2 regions of the Plantibacter sp. M259 genome follow, and region 2 is predicted to be linked to the other one. Evidence: riboswitches for the same ligand, from Rfam matches in the RefSeq annotation. Region 2 holds a riboswitch; the other holds the start of a gene.
What was found. A riboswitch is a leader RNA that binds a small molecule or an ion and turns the genes downstream of it on or off. The one in region 2 is predicted to bind thiamine pyrophosphate.
Positions count from the first base shown of each region.

Region 1: linked by a shared signal. The riboswitch ahead of FGL15_RS21110 (ECF transporter S component) and the one ahead of thiM (hydroxyethylthiazole kinase) in region 2 are both predicted to bind thiamine pyrophosphate.

Region 1 is NZ_CP040750.1:3,709,386-3,712,780, forward strand. Features, by position in the region: gene dinB (DNA polymerase IV) at 1-935, shown strand, start outside; gene FGL15_RS17340 (hypothetical protein) at 945-1,274, shown strand; TPP riboswitch at 1,325-1,433, shown strand; gene FGL15_RS21110 (ECF transporter S component) at 1,470-2,099, shown strand; gene FGL15_RS17350 (ABC transporter ATP-binding protein) at 2,102-3,395, shown strand, end outside.
Region 2 is NZ_CP040750.1:1,251,503-1,254,897, reverse strand. Features, by position in the region: gene FGL15_RS05705 (HAD family phosphatase) at 1-589, shown strand, start outside; gene FGL15_RS05700 (DUF1622 domain-containing protein) at 600-1,109, opposite strand; TPP riboswitch at 1,170-1,270, shown strand; gene thiM (hydroxyethylthiazole kinase) at 1,262-2,113, shown strand; partial or broken gene FGL15_RS05690 (thiamine phosphate synthase) at 2,110-2,631, shown strand; gene FGL15_RS21445 (hypothetical protein) at 2,682-2,819, shown strand; gene FGL15_RS05685 (bifunctional hydroxymethylpyrimidine kinase/phosphomethylpyrimidine kinase) at 2,816-3,395, shown strand, end outside.

The DNA of each region.
Region 1 (3,395 bases), 1.9 Mb from region 2:
AGGCGTTCCTCGACGTGTCCGGCGCGGTCCGGTTGCTCGGGAGCCCGCGGACGATCGCCGCGCTCGTGAAGCAGCGGGTCCTCGACGCGACCGGCCTGCCGTGCTCGGTCGGCCTGGCGTCGACGAAGTACGTCGCGAAGCTCGCCTCCGGCCTGTCGAAGCCCGACGGTCTGCTGGTCGTACCAGCCGACGAGACCCTGGCGTTCCTCCATCCGTTGCCGGTCGGTGCGCTGTGGGGCGTCGGTGGTCGGACGGAGGAGCAGCTGACGAACCGGGGCATCCGGACCATCGGTCAGCTCGCCTCCACCCCGCTGTCGATGCTCCAGCGCGCGGTCGGTGAGGCCTCTGGTCGCCGACTCCTCGAGCTCGCGAACGGGATCGATCCGCGCGGCATCGAGCTGGCACGACGCGAGAAGAGCGTCAGCCACGAGGTGACCTTCCCGACGGACGTCTCGGACCCGACCATCCTCAAGCGCGAGCTGCTGAATCTCGCCGGCCTCGTCGCGATCCGGCTCCGGAAGGGCGGCTACGCCGGACGGACGATCAGCATCCGCGTCCGCTATGCGGACTTCAGCGTCGTCACCCGGTCGCGCACCATCGGCGAGGCCACGAACGTCGGGCGTCGGGTCTACGACGAGGCGGCGTCGCTGTTCGACGACCTCGATCGCGGCGGACGCCTCGTGCGCCTCGTCGGGGTGAAGGTCGACCAGCTCGTCCCCGCCGATGAGGCCGGTGCCGGGCTCTGGGACCCGGACGAGGAGTGGCGTGAAGCCGAGCAGACGATCGACCGGGTCGCGAGCCGGTTCGGCGATCTCGCGATCGCTCCCGCCTCCCTCCTCGGCAAGCCGAGGCGTCGCGGACTCGGCAGTCGCGGAGACTCGCAGGGTGCTGGGAGCACGGATCAACCCCTTGGACCGGCGGATACCGAGCGGTAGCCTCGCGGTATGACGAATCTCGTGGAGAAGCTGGCAGAACAGGCGAAGGGGCTCGGCGTGTCCGCAGCCTACGGGGAGCAGCAGGACGTCGACGGCACGAAGCTCGTGCCCGTCGCGCTGACGTACTACGGCTTCGGCGGCGGCTCCGAGGGCGACGGCGACGACGCCCCGAGCGGCGGTGGCGGCGGTGGCGTCTCGATCCCGGTCGGTGCCTACATCAAGACCGACGAGGGTCTCCGTTTCGACCCGAACCTCATCTCGCTCATCGCCGTCGCGATCCCGTTCATCTGGGTGAGCGGCAAGGCTCTGGCCGGCCTCATCAAGGCCCTCAAGAAGTAGCCCTCTCCGTCGAACCCCTGTCGTGCGACTGCGCACGGCAGGGGTTAGACTCGTGCCACCACGGGAGTCCGGTGAACCGGGCTGAGAGGAAGGTATTCGCCTTCGACCGTCGAACCTGATCTGGATCATGCCAGCGCAGGGAGACCATTTCTCGCTATCCCGTGCTCTTTTCCGTCTACAGGAAGGGCACGTATCGTGTCAGCATCGACCAAGATCTCACCCTCTGAACGCGCTGCGTCGCGGACCTTGCGCTGGAGGGTCGTCGACATCGTCGTGGTCGCCGTGCTCGGCGTCGCGACCGGCCTCATCTTCTGGGCGTGGAACACGCTCGGATCACTCTGGTACGCGGGTGCCAGCGCCGTCACGCCCGGTTTCGGCGGGATCGCCGTCGGGATCTGGCTTCTCGGCGGGGTGCTCGGCGGACTCATCATCCGGAAGCCCGGCGCAGCACTGCTCGTCGAGACCATCGGTGCGATCGTCTCCGCCCTCATCGGCAACGCATGGGGCGTCACGACGGTGTACTCCGGCCTCGCTCAGGGCCTGGGGGCCGAGCTGATGTTCGCGGCGCTCGCGTACAAGCGCTTCGGCCTCGTTCCGGCGATCCTCGCCGGGGCCGGCGCCGGGGCCGGCGCGTGGCTCCTCGAGCTCGTGATGTCGGGCAACCTCGAGAAGGGTGTCGAGTTCAACGCGATCTACCTCGGTTCGCTGCTCGTCTCGGGCGCGATCCTCGCCGGTGTCGTCGGCTGGGCACTCGTCAGGGCACTCGCGTCGACCGGAGCGCTCAGTCGGTTCGCGTCGGGGCGGGACGCTCGGCGCGAGGTCTGATCGTGCCGGGAGCGGCTGCGACCGGTCCGGCGCGCATCGTCGCGCGGGACTGGGGGTGGCGTCATGCCGGTCGGAAGGCCTGGGCGGTGCGCGACCTCGACCTCGTGATCGAACCGGGCGAACGGGTCCTCCTCCTGGGGGCGTCCGGCGCCGGCAAGTCGACGCTGATCCACGCACTGGCCGGCGTCCTCGGCGGTGCGGACGAGGGGGAGTCCCACGGCTCGCTCCTCGTGGACGGCGTTCCGCCTGAACGAGCGAGGGGTCGCATCGGGCTCGTCCTGCAGGATCCCGACTCGCAGGTGATCCTGTCCAAGGTCGGCGACGACGTCGCCTTCGGCTGCGAGAACCTCGGCGTCGAGCGCGAGGAGATCTGGCGCCGCGTGGACGCCTCGCTGGAGGCCGTCGGACTGGACCTGCCACTGGACCACTCGACCTCGGCGCTGTCCGGTGGTCAGAAACAGCGGCTGGCCCTCGCCGGCGTACTCGCCATGCACCCCTCGCTCCTCCTGCTCGACGAACCGACCGCGAACCTCGACCCGGCCGGGGTGGCCGAGGTGCGGGACGCCGTCGCTCGGTTGGTCGATGACGGTTCGTCCACCCTGGTCGTCATCGAACACCGCGTCGACATCTGGCGCGAGCTGATGACCAGGGTCGTCGTGCTCGACGCCGACGGCGGTGTCCTCGCCGACGGGCCACCCGACCTCGTCCTCGACGACGTCGGGCAGCGCCTGGCCGATGCGGGCGTCTGGGTGCCGGGCATCCCGCTGGGGTTGGCCCCTCGCCCGGTGTCCGGCCCATCAGCGGCGGTCCTCACGACCGACGACCTGGCGGTCGGTCGGACGCGCGCCCAGCCGGTGCAGGAGCACCTGCGCCTCGCGGTGCCCGAGGGCGCGGCGACCGTCATCGTCGGCCCCAACGGCGCGGGGAAGTCCACGCTCGCGCTCACGCTGGCGGGACTGCTGTCGGAGATCACGGGGACGGTGACCGCCGCTCCGCAGCTCGCCGGCAGGCTGGGGCCTCGGCCGATCCGCTGGAAGTCCACCGAGTTGCTCACGCGCATCGGGACGGTCTTCCAAGATCCCGAGCACCAGTTCGTCTCGTCGACCGTGCGGAACGAGCTCGGCGTCGGCCTGCAGGCGCTCCGCTGGTCCCGGACCGCCATCGACGAGCGGGTCTCCGAGATCCTCGAGGCGCTCGGTCTCGGTCGTCTCGCCGAGGCGAACCCGTTCAGTCTGTCTGGCGGTCAGAAGCGCCGGTTGTCGGTCGCCACCGTCCTCGCCGCCCGACCGGCGGTCA
Region 2 (3,395 bases):
CAACGAGGTCGGCGGTGACTACACCGAGGCCGAGGTGCGGGAGCTCTTCGTCGGTGCCTCGCTCGAGACCTACGCGACGCTCGTCGAGCAGCGGCTCGGGAAGCCGCTCGAGGCCGACTGGATCCAGCGTTGGAGCGACATGTTCCGCGGCATCTGCGAGCGCGAGCTCGAGGCGGTCGACGGGGTCGTCGACGCCCTCGACGGCATCGCTGCGACCGGGGTGCCGCTGTGCGTCGCCTCGAACGGGATGCTGCACGACGTCGTCCGCAACCTCGGGCAGGTGGGCATCCACGACCGCTTCGACGGGCGCATCTTCAGTGCGACCGACGTCGCCGTCGGCAAGCCCGCACCCGACCTCTTCCTCCACGCCGCCGCCGACTTCGACACGGCCCCCGAGCGGTGCGCGGTCATCGAGGACAGCGTCGTCGGCGTGCTGGCTGCACGCGCGGCCGGCATGACGGTCTACGCCTACGCCGGTGGCATGACGCCCGCCGAGCGGCTCGTCGGCGACGGCACCCACGTCTTCGACGACATGCGCCTGCTGCCAGACCTCATCCGCGACACCTGGGCGACCTCCGCGGCTCGCTAGCCGTGCCGCGCTAGCTGCGACTGCGGAGCTCCGGGAAGCCGTCCTCATCGTCGGGGACGGGCTGCGTCGTGACGATCGGCGCCGGTGCCGCGTCGGGTGACGCCGAGGCGTCCTGCTCCTCGGCGCGACGTCGCGTGCGTTCGCCGCCGCGCTTGACGGCCCGATCGAACAGCTGTGGGCCGGTCGTCGCCAGGCGCCTCCAGGGGAGGGTGCCCTCGATCTCGATCTGCAGCGAGAAGCTCAGCAGGGTGCGGATGACGACGATGATCGCCAGGACGAGTGCGTCGGTCAGCGAGGGCGTCGACGTGACCGTCTTCACGAGGTCGGCGGCCACGAGGATCTCCAGCCCGAGCAGGATGACCGAGCCGATCGTCTCCCGCAGCATCCGGAAGGCCCGTGCGCCGTCGCGCGTGCTCCACCACAGTCGGGCCGACAGGGTGACGGCGATCACGAAGCCCACGACCATCGCCCCGACACCGGCGACCTCGAAGACGATGGTGACCAGCTCGAAGAAGTCCATCCCTCCATCATCCTCGCCCGCCCGCTGGACGGGAAGCCGGGCCGACCCGCTAGGGTGGTCGCGAGTGACACGGGGTGCCGATCCCACGACGATCGGCTGAGAACACACCCGTCGAACCTGATCTCGTTAGTCCGAGCGAAGGGATGTCGCGAATGAGCATTCGCACACCGCAGCAGTCTGCCCACCCGTCCACCGACGACTCGTCCGTCGGCGAGTTCGCGAGCGCGTCCGGGGACCTCCTCGACCGCCTGCGCGAGCGCACGCCGCTCGTCCAATCGATCACGAACGCCGTGGTGACGAACTTCACCGCGAACGTCCTGCTCGCCATCGGCGCCGCCCCGGCGATGACCGACATCCCCACCGAGGCCGGACCGTTCGCCCGCATCGCCTCCGGGGTGCTCCTCAACCTCGGCACGCCGCAGGCTGAGCAGCGCGAGGCCATGGTCGAGGCCGCCACCGCCGCGAACGACGCCGGCACCCCGTGGGTACTCGACCCCGTCGCCGTCGGCTTCCTGCCGGTGCGGACGGCGCTCGCCGCCGAACTCCTCGCCCTCCGGCCGACGATCGTCCGCGGCAACGCCAGCGAGATCATCGCGCTCGCCGGACTGGGCGCCGGTGGTCGCGGGGTCGACAGCACCGACTCGGTCGACAGCGCGGTCGAGGCGGCCACCGCGATCGCCCGCACCTCGGGTGCCGTCGTCGCGATCTCCGGCCCGACGGACGTCATCACCGACGGTGAGCGCATCGTCCGCTGCTCGAACGGGCACGCCTGGCTCACCCTCGTGACGGGCGGTGGCTGTGCCCTCGGTGCCGTGCTCGCCGCCTTCGCGTCACTCGACGACGACCGGCTGCTGACGACGGTCGCGGCGACCACCGCGTACACGGTCGCCGCGCAGCTGGCGGCCGCGGAGAGCCGTGGCCCCGGCTCCTTCGCTCCCGCCTTCCTCGACCACCTCCACCTCCTCGATGCCGACACCGTCCGCAGCCTGGCGGTGATCGCGTGAGTGCCTCGACCACCGCGGACCGGGTCCTCGTGGCCCGTTCGCACGCCGAGCTCGTGCGCCGCGGTATCGCCACCTACCTCGTCACGGATGCTTCGGCCAGCGGAGATCGCGGTGTCCTCGACGTCGTGCGCCGAGCTGTCGACGGCGGGGTGACCGCAGTCCAGCTGCGGGAGAAGACCGCATCGGCGCGAGAGCTGTTCGACCTGACCGTGCGTGCGGCGGAGGTCGTCGCCGGGCGGGCGCTGCTCCTCGTCGACGACCGGGTGGACGTCTTCCTCGCCGCCCGTTCCGCCGGTGCCGTCGTCCACGGCGTCCACGTGGGTCAGAGCGATCTCCCGGTCGACGCCGTGCGCCGCATCGTGGGGCAGGCCGCCATCGTGGGACTGACGGCGAACACCCCGGCGCACCTCGACGCGGTCGCAGCGCTGCCACTCGGGACGGTCGACTACCTGGGCGTCGGCGTCATCCGCCCGACGACGACCAAGCCGGACCACCCGGCACCGCTCGGCGTGGAGGGGTTCGCCGCGATCGCCGCCGCGACCCCGCTCCCGTGCGTCGCGATCGGTGGGTGTCACTGGAGGACACGGTCGAGCTCCACGCCTCGGGCGCCGCTGGTCTCGCTGTGGTCTCGGCCATCTGCGCCGCCGACGATCCCGCCGAGGCCGCACGGGCGTTCTGCGCGGCCTGGACCGAGGTCTCGGCATGAGCGCCGCGGAACAGACACTGACGCCGGCGTCGTCGAGCTCGAACCGGGTGCACGGTCGACGACCTGTCACGACTCGCGAGACACCGCGGGTGCTGAGCATCGCCGGCACCGACCCGACCGGTGGTGCCGGGATCCAGGCCGACCTCAAGAGCATCGCCGCGAACGGCGGATACGGCATGGCGGTCGTCACCGCACTCGTCGCGCAGAACACCCGGGGTGTCCGGTCCGTGCACACGCCGCCCGTCGGGTTCCTCCGCGAGCAGTTGGACGCGGTCGCGGACGACGTGGTGATCGACGCGGTCAAGATCGGGATGCTGGGCGATGTCGCGATCATCCACACCGTGTCGACCTGGCTGCAGGAGACGGTGACCGGACCCGTCGTCCTCGACCCGGTGATGGTGGCGACGAGCGGCGACCGCCTCCTCCACCGCGACGCCGAAGCGGCCATGCGCGAGCTCCTGCCGCACGTCGACCTCGTGACCCCGAACCTGCCGGAGCTCGCCGTGTTGGCGGACGAACCGGTGGCGACGAGCTGGGCCGACGCACTCGCCCAGGCGGAACGGGTCTCGGCGCAGG